4 regions of the Pseudobacillus sp. FSL P4-0506 genome follow, and region 3 is predicted to be linked to each of the others. Evidence: riboswitches for the same ligand, from Rfam matches in the RefSeq annotation. Region 3 holds a riboswitch; each other region holds the start of a gene.
The links. A riboswitch is a leader RNA that binds a small molecule or an ion and turns the genes downstream of it on or off. The one in region 3 is predicted to bind cyclic di-GMP.
Positions count from the first base shown of each region.

Region 1: linked by a shared signal. The riboswitch ahead of MKZ02_RS15365 (anti-repressor SinI family protein) and the one ahead of MKZ02_RS11070 (response regulator) in region 3 are both predicted to bind cyclic di-GMP.
Region 2: linked by a shared signal. The riboswitch ahead of MKZ02_RS13355 (sensor domain-containing protein) and the one ahead of MKZ02_RS11070 (response regulator) in region 3 are both predicted to bind cyclic di-GMP.
Region 4: linked by a shared signal. The riboswitch ahead of MKZ02_RS21965 (sensor domain-containing protein) and the one ahead of MKZ02_RS11070 (response regulator) in region 3 are both predicted to bind cyclic di-GMP.

Region 1 covers NZ_JBBOOI010000001.1:3,059,209-3,062,360, forward strand. The annotation lists gene MKZ02_RS15355 (LOG family protein) at 172-753, opposite strand; gene MKZ02_RS15360 (helix-turn-helix domain-containing protein) at 1,398-1,733, shown strand; gene MKZ02_RS15365 (anti-repressor SinI family protein) at 1,930-2,070, opposite strand; cyclic di-GMP riboswitch class I at 2,090-2,175, opposite strand; gene MKZ02_RS15370 (hypothetical protein) at 2,312-3,152, opposite strand, start outside.
Region 2 covers NZ_JBBOOI010000001.1:2,639,651-2,642,802, forward strand. The annotation lists gene moaA (GTP 3',8-cyclase MoaA) at 1-239, shown strand, start outside; gene MKZ02_RS13350 (MogA/MoaB family molybdenum cofactor biosynthesis protein) at 264-785, shown strand; cyclic di-GMP riboswitch class II at 1,035-1,118, shown strand; gene MKZ02_RS13355 (sensor domain-containing protein) at 1,206-3,152, shown strand, end outside.
Region 3 covers NZ_JBBOOI010000001.1:2,229,592-2,232,743, reverse strand. The annotation lists gene MKZ02_RS11080 (hypothetical protein) at 1-5, opposite strand, end outside; gene MKZ02_RS11075 (manganese catalase family protein) at 174-1,031, shown strand; cyclic di-GMP riboswitch class I at 1,422-1,509, shown strand; gene MKZ02_RS11070 (response regulator) at 1,585-1,938, shown strand; gene MKZ02_RS11065 (aspartyl-phosphate phosphatase Spo0E family protein) at 2,211-2,396, shown strand; gene MKZ02_RS11060 (amino acid ABC transporter ATP-binding protein) at 2,849-3,152, opposite strand, start outside.
Region 4 covers NZ_JBBOOI010000002.1:11,117-14,268, forward strand. The annotation lists gene MKZ02_RS21965 (sensor domain-containing protein) at 1-1,686, opposite strand, end outside; cyclic di-GMP riboswitch class II at 1,760-1,842, opposite strand; gene MKZ02_RS21970 (response regulator transcription factor) at 2,507-2,674, shown strand; gene MKZ02_RS21975 (TrmB family transcriptional regulator) at 3,044-3,152, opposite strand, start outside.

The sequences.
Region 1 (3,152 bases), 830 kb from region 3:
CAGGGGGCTTTTTAACTATCAGTCATCTCTGGCAGCTGGCTGAGCGGGGATTCCTTGCGCTTTGTTGGTCAAACCCTTTTATAGCTAGTTATTAAGTTTTAAAAGCCTTCTAATGCCCTTTATGGGCTAAGTGACTACCCCTACAAACGATGGGATTTTCAACATTTTTAGTTAGCTTTGAGATTTTGTAATATAGGTTTTCACTGAAGGCGGCTGATATGTATTAAACTGATGAAGCAAACCCGCCGGATCAGTGTCTACAAGGGCCATAGAACGGTATTTTTCCTGTAAAAACTGTTCTTCTGTCATATGATTGAACAAGGTGACAAGCGGGGTGTAATAATTATTGATATTCAAAAGGCCGCATGGTTTTTGATGTAGTCCTAACTGAGCCCATGTGAAAATTTCAAAAAATTCCTCTAATGTTCCTGGTCCGCCCGGTAAGGCAATAAATCCGTCCGCTAATTCGGCCATCTTAGCCTTTCTCTCATGCATGGATTCAACAACAATTAGCTGAGATAAGTGTTTATGAGAAATTTCTCTTTCATCAAGAAAGCTTGGCATCACTCCAATGACATGACCGCCCGCTTCCAAAACAGCATCAGCTACCGCTCCCATTACTCCTACACTTGCGCCTCCGTATACAAGCTCGATTTGGCGCTTAGCAAGCTCTTTTCCTAAAGTTTTTGCTCCTTCAATATAAAGATCAGAAGCTCCATTACTTGATCCACAAAATACAGCTAGTCTTTTCAAAAAGTATTCCTCCTTACATTACCCAATGTTATTGATTATACATAACGATACACCTTTGGTAAACAATGGATGAGTCAATAAAAACGAGGCGGTCTCTTATGTTAGCCGACAAGTCTATCCATCCTACTCTTCAAAATCGTAATAGGAGTTAAATTTTACTTGTTAATGTTGATTATTCCCTAGCTAATATATCTAATGAAAGGGAAGAATGTCACATTTTATCCTTACGAGGAAAAGTCTTAACCTGTGGCAAAGACAGGTCCAATTGATTGTACGAGCTAGAGAGCTACCAGCAAACTCTTTTTTAGTCATAAAGAAAAGCCCCTCACCCGTGTGAGAAGCCATTCAAGCTATTTACTGCCGTTCTTCCCTTGACTGTCAAAAGGTTTCAGTCTGTTGCCAAACACATCTTTTCACATATAAATGCTCCTTTACCGATGAGCATCAGATAAGAAGATAGTACGTTGTGGAAACAATATGAGTGAGTCGCTTCTCTCATGTTTTTGTGTAATTTCAGCCCAGTCCTGCTGTAACTGATCATAAATGCTCCATTACTTTTAATAAGGGCTTTGTTCTTTTAAGCGGTATCATGTTAAAATAAATCTGTATAATTCGGTTTTCAGCATATTTTAAGGGTGATCATAATGTCTATAGGGGAAAGAATCCGTGAGCTTAGAATGTCTAAAGGACTTTCGTTGACTGAATTGGCAAATCGAGCCGGAGTAGCAAAATCATACGTCTCTTCAGTGGAACGCCAAATACAATTAAATCCTTCTATTCAATTTCTGCATAAAGTTGCCTCGGTATTAAATGTGAGTGTAGAGAAATTAATAGACGAAGGTGACAATCCTATTAAAGAAATTGATACTGAATGGCTCGAACTGGCCAAAGAAGCAATGGAATCCGGGATCAGCAAAGAACAGTTTAAACAATTTCTTGAGTTTCAAAAATGGCAGAAGTCTAATAGTCCCGATAAATAAGTTCTCTTTTAACGGGGCTTTTTCACTTGCCTTCCTTTAACAAACAAGCAGAAAATTCAGAAATAACGATAGGCAATTGATCCCGCATGTCAAACTTCTTTCGTAATGCTGTAGTTTTTATTAGGGCTCTATTCAACTATTTTCTGCTTATTTAGATCTGACCGCTTCACCGGAATGTCCCCCATTAGAGTCATCTTCAGGCAAGCCTAAAACTTGTCCCCTCAAACCGGCCGCTTTTCAAAAAATCCCTCACTTCCTGAAGAGAGATTCCTAGCTCTTTTGCTTCTTTTATTAAAACAATCCATTCCCTGTCCACTGAGACTTGGTCTTCTTTCATAAGAAAATCCTCCTAGAATATCGGCAGCCCAGCCGTCATAGCGTATTTCCCCTTAGACCTGAAGCTTTGCGTCCTTATTTTTCAATAAGTTTGCCTTTTTCTATGATTTGATATTCGCCTTTGCAAGAAAAAGAAAAGTTTTATTCTACTTAAATTTTAGCACCTGGATTGAGTTGTTTGCATTAGTTTTAGTAAAACATTTTATCACTTCTTTCGACGGAATAAACAGACACTTTTTTTCTCAGTAACTATTTTTCTGACCACGATCGTTGATCCATTCATCTGCTATATTTAGATCTAATTGATTATTTTCTGTTTCAGCTGTAAGCACTACGAGCGGCGCAGAATGCCTGATACGCTGCACATCCCAAACCATGCCCTCAAATTTATTATATGAACCATCCGCCTTTATGAATTGCTCTGTATGTTCGGTCAGTTGTACTTGCAGCCCTGTAAAATAATTGCCTGAGCACTCATTTGGAATGCTGATTGAACCTACTAACCGGATGCCAAAAACACAATCATCCAATGACACATTTTCAAAACGATTGGCATTAATCCAACTGTAAGTCTCATCTTTAGGATTTTCGGCTTTTAGTTGAATGCCTGTTTGGAAGCCCACTATAGAAATATTTTCAAAATGAACAAAGCTAATGTTGTGCCACGGACCCTTAGCATAAAGAGAAAGACCCGTTCCTTTGTAACTTTCACTTTTGTTGATAATCGCCATGTTTTCAATACGGGTCCTATTTGTGGCATCGAAGCGGTCCGTGCCTTTTAAAAAAATAACTTCCGACTGAAAATCAGGATCTACGATTTGCACGGTTCCATTTATAATGACGGCATCCTTCTCAACGGTTATCACACGCTCATTTCCCTTAACCACCAATATAGAATTTTGGCCAAACTCCAGTTTCACGCCTTCTTTGACAGTAAAGCCTGACTGGACGACATACTTTTTGTTTGCTCTAAACATTACTTTTTCTTTTTTGTATGTAACACAAAAATCAATGGCCTGTTGAATCGCCTTTGAATAATCGTCTGCTGTTCCTCTTTCATCTGTTGTAAAATCTTCTACTTCT
Region 2 (3,152 bases), 410 kb from region 3:
CATTCTGCTCGACATGTACCCGGGCAAGAATATCTGCAGATGGAAAATTGTACACTTGTCTATTTGCTACAAAAGGCAGCGATTTAAAGGCTGTGCTCCGATCGACGAGTTCAATAGAAAAAGTAAGAGATCATATGTCAGCTCTTTGGCTTGCGCGAACGGACCGCTATTCGGATGAGCGAACGGAAGAAACAGCAAAGAACCGGCCAAAAATTGAGATGTCTTATATTGGCGGTTAAAGAAGAGAGGTGCACCCATTTCACATGAATGAAAGACGAGTACATGCTCATAAAGGGCAAGCGGCAAAGCATGTTGTCTGTCAGGTGATTACTGTCAGCGATACACGAACAGAAGAAACGGATAAAAGCGGAAAAAAAATTAAAGAGTTTTTAATCAACAGTCACCATTCCATTGCACGCTACCAGATCGTTCCTGACGAAAAGGAACAGATTACAGGAGCTGTTCGGCAAGGGATTGAAGACCCCCAAATCAATGCGGTTATCATTAATGGAGGCACCGGTGTGGCTAAGCGGGATGTGACGATTGAAGCAGTGGCACCGTTGTTTGAGAAAGAGCTAACCGGATTTGGTGAGTTGTTTCGTTATCTTAGTTATACAGAAGATATCGGTTCTGCGGCTATCTTATCCCGAGCTGTTGCAGGTGTAGCTGGAGAAACGATCATTTTTGCGCTGCCGGGTTCTACTGGCGCAGTAACATTAGCGATGGAAAAACTGGTTTTGCGTGAAGTTGGCCATATTGTGGCAGAATTAAATAAAGATAGATAAGTGAATAAGGATAAAAAACGAGTAAGACGAGGTGTATTTATCCTTTTCTCTTGTCAGAGGAAAAAGCAAGGTTTTTGATCTAGGCCTCATAAATATTGTTAGGTTTCTTTGTGAAATAGGCCTCATTAAGAGACGAATAATGCTAGAAATAAATAACGGTAGACATTGACTTGACGGGTATATCGAACTATGATAATTGTATAAAAAACGTTAGTCTAATAAGACATTTGTGGAATTTTTTTATAACAATCTTATGGTGGAAGCGATGAACAGTCATTTGTATGTGGGCACTTGAATGGCTTGGAGCGAGTAGTGCAACCGACTCTTTTTTGAGTCGGTTTTTTTGTTTGGATATACCCAGATATGTATAGTAAATATTGTACAGCAAAAGAAAAAACAAAGAGAAGAGAGAGATTTATCATGCCTGTACCTTCTAAGAATGTAGAAGACAATCAATTGGAGAATATTTTAAAAGAGTTGACAGATGTCAAATATGCAATTGATCAGTCTTCTATTGTCGCTATTACCGATCATCAAGGAAAGATACTTTACGTGAATGAAAAATTTTGCAAAATTTCTAAATACAATGAGGAGGAACTCCTTGGTGAAGATCACTGTATATTGAATTCGGGTTATCATTCACGGGAGTTTTTTAAACAAATGTGGGCAACGATTGGTTCCGGTCAAATCTGGAAGGGAGAGATAAGAAACAAGGCGAAAGATGGGTCGTTTTATTGGGTAGACACAACGATTGTTCCTTTTTTGAATGATCTCGGGAAACCTTATCAATATGCATCGATAAGAAACGATATTAGTCTTCGAAAGAAGATGGAAGAGGAATTGAGAGAGAGCGAGGGGAAATATCGACTAATTGCAGAGAATTCATCTGACTTGGTATCAGTGATTGATCAGTCAGGAAGCTTCCTCTACATGTCTCCATCTCATGCATTGTTGTTGGGCGATGAGCTTGCGAAATTAGAGTCAGGAAGGATCTTTCAATGGGTGCATGAAGAAGATCAACTGACTCTTTCTGAAGAGTTAAAGCTTCTGGCTGCTAAAAAGAAAGTATCCTCGCTGCTCGAATTCCGTATAAAGACGAACCGGGGAGCGTATAAGGACACGGAAACGAAGATTAATCCCGTCATTGATAAAGATGGTGAGATCAAAAGCTTCGTGCTGGCGATGCGAGATATAACCGAACGGAAAAAATCAGAGAGAATGATTTATCATTTAGCTTATCATGATACATTGACGGACTTGCCTAACCGCCGATTATTCATGAACCGATTGAGAAAAGAAGTGGATCATGCTAAGAGTTATTCTTCTCAGCTTGCTGTTATGTTTATCGACTTGGATCGCTTTAAGTTTGTGAATGATTCTTGGGGACATGAGAATGGAGACTTTATCCTAACTGAGGCTGCTCGCCGTATTAAAAACTCGCTGCGACCAAGTGATTTAGTCGCACGGCTGGGTGGAGATGAATTTACTGTGTTGCTAAACAATGTATCGGGCATGGAAGAGCTGGATCAGATTGCCAAAAGGATTCATTCTAACTTTCAAGAACCATTGAAAGTTGCAGGCGAGCACTATACGCTTTCCTGCAGTATTGGCATTGCGCTTTTTCCGGTGAACGGTGAAGATGCAGATGAATTATTAAATAAAGCGGATACCGCTCTTTATTCCGTTAAGAAACGGGGCAGAAACGGCTATGCATTATTTAAACCAGAGATGGAAGAGAAATCCTTGGAGCGCATCCTGCTGGAGAATGAATTAAGAAAAGCGATTGAGCTTGAGCATTTTCATATTGATTATCAGCCCAAAATGGATATTTCTAAAAATCAACTCATCGGAATGGAGGCGCTTGTCCGCTGGGACCATCCGGAGCTGGGGAGGATCTCTCCCAATAAATTTATTCCGGTTGCCGAGGAAACGGGCCTTATTCTTCCTCTTGGAGAGTGGGTTCTCCGGCGTGGATGTAGGCAAAATAAAGAATGGCAAAACAAAGGGTACCCACCATTAAAAATCTCGGTTAATATGTCTGTTCGCCAATTAGCGCATCCCAATATTATAGAGAGAATTGAAGAAATTTTAACAGAGACCGGATTGGAGGCACAATGGCTGGAGCTTGAAGTAACGGAAAGTGTATTTGCAGATATCGATCACGCGGCCGATACTTTGCAAAGACTGCGGGACATCGGTATTCATATTTCTATTGATGACTTTGGTACTGGATATAGTTCATTTAGCTACATTAAATATTTACCTGTGGATACGTTGAAAATCGATGCCTCTTTCATTCGGGATATTCATCAAAATGAAGAAAGTCAGGCAATTGTACAAGCTGTTTTAACACTTGCACGGACGCTT
Region 3 (3,152 bases):
CTCATGCTTTATCCCCCCTTTCTGTTTCTTACTATAATTTATTCCTCAGGAATGTTTTTGAATGGACAAACTTCTCAGGTTATTAGCTTGTTTTTGTGAGAAAGAATAATATGAGAACGTTTGTCACAAGATATATGTTGATTGGACTCTATATTAGAAATGAGGATAAGTCGATGTACTACTATAAAGAGGAATTAATCAATATTATTAATCCTGATCAGCCCGATCCTGAAGCCGCAAAAGTCCTGCAGGAGATCTTGGGTGGTCATTTTGGTGAAATGCGAACCATGATGCAATTTTTCTTTCAGAGCTCTAATTTTAGAGGAAAAGACACCCAATATCGCGATTTGCTCCGCGGCATATTCTTAGAAGAAATTGCCCATGTAGAGCTTGTTCAAAATACGATTAATCAATTGCTGAACGGCTCGGGAGAATCTGCTGTTCCGGGAAATGCTGGGGTGGACGGGGCTCCTCTTGATGATGCGGTTAGGCATGCCAATCCCCACCATTATATTATTGGCGCCCAGGCCTCCCTTCCCGTAGACGCGAGCGGAAATCCATGGAATGGATCGTGGGTATACAGCCACGGGAACCTCATTGGGGACCTGCTTGATAACTTAGTTCTTGAATCTACTGGAGTTTTGCAAAAAACACGCATTTATGAAATGAGCTCCAACCAAACATTCCGTGAAACACTCGCTTTTTTAATCGTCAGGGATAACGCCCACCAAAATGCTTTTGCAAAGGCACTCGAGACACTGGGCGTTGATTGGGGTAAGCTATTCCCTGTTCCTAATTATGATATCAATAAATATCCTGAATGCAGAAAGTATGTGGAAATGGGGTATCACAATGCCCAATTTAACTTTAGATTGGATCCAACAAGAATCGGTGAGATTTTCCAAGGACCATCACCGAGCCGGAACAAGGGAGACCTGTCGGTTATAGATCCGCCGAAAGGTTTTCCTGTTCCAGCCTTACCAGAGATGCCTAACGAACATAGCCCTGGAACAAGGGATTTAAATTTCTAAAAGTAGGTTTAGACAAAAATCCTACTAGTTGACAGCAAAACGGATTTTTAGCTTCTTTTTGTCCCGGCTATACTTTAGTCAAACCTATAAAATAGGCTGTCCTCTTCCAATTAGACTAACATGGAGGGCAGCCTTCCTTTCGTTTCTATATTTTTTCATCTAAAATTTTCAAGTGACATATTTCGACTATTTTTTGCATTTTTTTCATTATTCCGGTTGCCCTTCTGCTAAATAAATAGTAATATAGTCGTGGACTCTTAGTCTAATATATGCCAAGCGTTTTATCCATTGAAGAACAAGCAATTGAACAGTAACTTTCACATGCTTTGTCTCTTTTACGTCGCTTTATTATAGGCACTCCACTGTTCATCTATTGAACGATTGCTATAATTCATTGAAGGGCAAACTCCATGAAAATGGGGGACGCAAAGCCACGGGCCTACAACAGTGATTCTGTCATGGCAGCCGGGTTGCCAAGTTGAATATCTTTCAACTTGCTTATACAGCATTGCCTTCTCTGAATGTACTGTAAATTTTAGTGAAGGTGTGAAATATGGAGAAATCAGTATTAGTCGTTGACGATTCACTTTTTATGAGAACTTGGCTAAAAAGCATTTTAAAGGACAATGGTTATGAAGTATTAGAAGCAGCCGATGGTTTAGAGGCGATAGATTCCTATGCTCTTTATAAGCCGAATCTAGTTTTAATGGACATTACGATGAATAAATTAAATGGTATAGAAGCTTTAAAGGAGATTATGTCATTGGATCTTTCTGCGAAAGTAGTCATGTGTTCTTCTCTGGGCCAAAAACAGCTTATAATGGAAGCTCTAAAAATAGGAGCTAAAGATTTTATTGTGAAACCTTACTTTGATCGATTAATTCCAGTGCTGAATAATGTAAATTAATTTCTGACAGACTAAAGCAGTAGCTGTTCTTGAGATTATTTTAACTTTTCCTATCTTTATAGCATTCTGTTTTATTCTTATCCTTAGCTTCTCTCTTCCTTTTAAAGGGGGTGTCGCAAGCTATGAAGGACTTCTATTTTTCTTTTCATCAAATGATGTAACTTTTTTGAATCTTCTGTCGAAACACTTTTTCTTCATTTTTTCTGGTTGTATAATATATCCAAACGCGTACGAACGTGAATTTTCAGATATATGATTAGGAGAGATAAAAGGTGGTTATACAGGAAACACTTGAAGAGTTAAGTATTCGAATCAATCAGGTGCGTCATTTAATGATTTCAACTGGCCTGCGCAAAGGGCTCGATGATGATGAGACTTTAAAATATAGCGAAGAATTGGACGAGCTTATTAATAAATATCAACTGGTTACCTGGCCTTGCCTATCAAAAACTAACTGAGCAGACTATTGGTTTTTAATCTAACTGCCTTCTATCGTTTGCTTTTCTATTAATAGATTAGAAATTCCCCCAGTTTTCTTTGCATATCTCGCTCATTTCTGGGTAAATTACTTGCAATCAGGGTTACGGCATCCACCTTCACACGCCAATACCAACGAGAAAAACCTTGATTAGCCGGGCCAATGTCCGGCTTTTTCGTTATTTTCTTACTCCATTAAAAAGGAGAGAATCACCCTATTTAATCATTCTAATGAATATGACGAACAGACTCTTCCTGCTATAAGGTTAGAATATCATACCACTAATCGCCCTCTAGCGCTGTTTCTGTTTTTCTAGCAGTTAAACAATAAAAAGTCCTGGCCTGTCGTTTGATTATCTTATTTATCAAACGACAGGCCAGGCTGCTTAACAATGATTTATGGAAGGATGGCTATAAAAGGATGAATCACTCTCTATTCTTCCTTTACGCGCATTAAAAATCGTTTCGTCCGTTCTTCCTTAGGGCGACTAAATATTTCTTCAGAGGTGCCTTCCTCTACGATAACTCCTCCATCCATAAAAATAACACGATCAGCGACCTCTCTCGCAAAGTTCATCTCATGTGTTACTACGACCATGGTCATCCCTTCTTGTGCTAAATCTTTCATAACCTGGAGTACTTCCCTCACTAACTCTGGGTCTAATGCAGAAGTAGGTTCGTCATAGAGCATGACCATCGGCTTCATGGAAAGCGCGCGTGCGATGGCTACCCTCTGC
Region 4 (3,152 bases), on a different contig from region 3:
ATCAGGGTCCGAGATTTGGCGCGCAGACAAATTGATGGATATCTTTAGCGGAGTATAACCCTTATCTTGCCATTCTTTATTTTGTTCACACCCACGGCGCAGTACCCATTCCCCTAAAGGGATAATTATTCCTGTTTCTTCAGCCAAGGGAATAAAATTATTGGGAGAAATCTTCCCCAGTTCTGGATGATTCCAACGCACGAGCGCTTCCATTCCAATTAATATGTTTTTTGAAAGATCTATTTTCGGTTGATAATCAATATGAAACTGCTCAAGCTGAATCGCTTTTCTCAACTCATTCTCTAATAAAATACGCTCCAATGACTTTTCTTCCATTTCTGCTTCGAAAAAGGCATATCCGTTCCGGCCTCGTTCTTTTACAAAATAAAGAGCGGTATCTGCTTTGCTCAACAGTTCACCAGCTTTCTCTCCATCTTGCGGAAAGGTCGCAATACCGATACTACAGGAAGGTGTATACATCTGGCCGGCGATTTCTAACGGTTCTTGGAAGTCTAAATGAATCCGTTCCACCAGCCGCTCCAGTTCTTCTATTTTGGATATGCCACTTAGCAGTACAGTGAATTCATCGCCTCCTAATCGGGCAACTAAATCCGATGAACGAAGTGACTTTTTAATACGCTCGGCTGCTTTAGTTAAAATGAAATCGCCATTCTCATGCCCCCATGAATCATTCACAAATTTGAATCGATCTAAATCAATAAACATTACAGCAAGCTGAGAAGAGGAACTTTTTGCTTTCTTAATCTCCTCCCGCAAATGCTTCATAAACAATCTGCGGTTCGGCAGATCGGTCAAAGTATCATGATAGGCTAAATGATAAATCATTTTTTCCGACTTTTTCCGATCGGTTATGTCTCTCATGATAAACACGAAATCTTTTGCTTTTCTGTCCCCGTTCATAATGGGACTAATTCTTGCTTCCATATCCTTATACTGATTTCTGCTCGTTCTAATACGAAACTCTATCTGCGAAGACATTTTTTTCTTTTTAGCTAGCAATCTTAATTCAGTGTATAAAATCTTTTGATCTTCTTCATGAATCCACTTGAAGAGCTGGTTAGACTTTAGTTCACACATGTCATGCCCCAGTATTGTTATATGAGAAGGAGAAATGTATTGAAAGTTTCCTTCTTTGTCAATAATTGAAATCAAGTCAGCTGAGTTTTCCGTAATTAAACGGTATTTCTCCTCGCTTCTTCGCATTTCTTCTTCCATTTTCTTTCGAGAACTGATATCATTTCGGATCGACACATATTGATATGGTTTTCCCTGATCATTTAAAAATGGAACAATCGTCGTATCTACCCAGTAAAAAGAACCATCCTTCGCTCTATTCCGCACCTCTCCTCTCCAGGTTTCTCCTGATCCAATTGTAGCCCACATTTGTTTGAAAATTCCCCCAGAATGATAGCCTGAATTTAAAATACGATGGTCTTGACCTATTAATTCTTCTCGGCTATATTTGGAAATTTTACAGAACTGGTCATTTACATGAAAGATCCTTCCCTTTTGATCAGTGATAGCAATGATAGAAGACTGATCCAGTGCATATTTGACATCTCTTAACTCTTTTAACAAGGCTTCAATTGGTTTATTTTTTTCATCTAATGGCTCTATCAAGTGAGAAATTTCAGAAAGATCCGGTGTAACAGGTGCTTTTTTCAATTTATTTTCCTCCAGCTCTATGAAATATATAATGTTTAAGTTAAATAAAACCCATTCGACAAAAAACCGACTCTAAGAAAAGAGTCGGTTGCACTAGTCGCTCCAAGCCATTCAAGTGCCCAGATATAAATGGCTGTTCATCGCTTCTCTATATGACTATTATATTAAGTAGTAAATGGCTTAATTGAATAACTTCTTACGAACATAATAGTTCTTTTAGCCTAAACAGTCAATAAAAAATGGAAAATATAGAAGAAGTAAAATACTCCCTCCCCTCGACAGATTTAGCACTAAAAAGATTATCGTAATTAGGAATTCATTTTGAAAAAGTTTTATCAAAGTGAATTCCTATTCAGAACATTTAAGCTTGGATTTTATAAAAGGTTTGATCATTTTCTAATTTATCCTTGATCATAAAAATACATTTATTTCTAATAAGGGGTACCCCCATTACTAAAGATTATTTAGACAATTATTTTGAAATGGATCAATTAGTTCCTTACAAACTAAAACACATTATCCCCAAGCGCCGTGTAATTGGGCTTCTCGATCTTCAATCAAAAAAAGACTATGAAAAAAGTGAGTATTTTAATAGCTTTATGACAAATATGGATTCTATAACAACACAGGAATATTTTTAGTAAAGGATAATAGAGTTGTTGGATTGGTGGACTTTGTTACTTCAAAAAATAAAAAAGAAATTAATAAAACTGAGGTTATGTGTCTTGAAATTATATTGAGGTATTTAGCGCAAAGATTGCATGAGCACTGGTTATTGAAAACGGTTTCTTTGGAAATTCCTTAACGCCTAGAGAGAGGCGTGTTGCGCTACGTGAAAAAGGAATATTCCAATAAACAAATTGCCGACATGCTATTTATTAGTGAAAATACTATAAAAAAACATATACAGAGCCTTTACGAAAAATTTGATGTTAATAATCGTACAAACCTCTGTTTTAAGGTACATAATTTGGAGAGTTTACAATAATACATTCAAGCTAATGTACTTAAATTTAAAAATGAGTCGATCATGAGCAGATGTAGTGCTAGATTGGAATAAAATTTGACCAAAAATATCTTGGTGCATTTTATTGAGCAGCATATACAAAAATCATGTTTTGGAAAAAGGTTGATCAAAAATAGATTCTTATTCAGCAGCCTTATTTTCATTTTTATAAAAAGTTGCTCATTTTCTACCTGTATCGCATAGCAGTCGCGCCCAATTGTTGAAGTTCAATGGCTGTTGAAGCTGCTCGCGCCTGTGAACTCTAATACCTGTTAGTTTAAGAAAAAAGCATTATTTGCTATGAAGTAATGCTTTTGTTCTTATATTGTATAAAACAATAATAGTATAAATTTAGTCCACGTAATGTTTTTTAAAATTCGGATGGATAGAAAATTTGCGGCGTAAATTGACGAGTTTTTTCCCAAAACTTTCTTCTAAAAGATCTTTATGTTTCTCCATA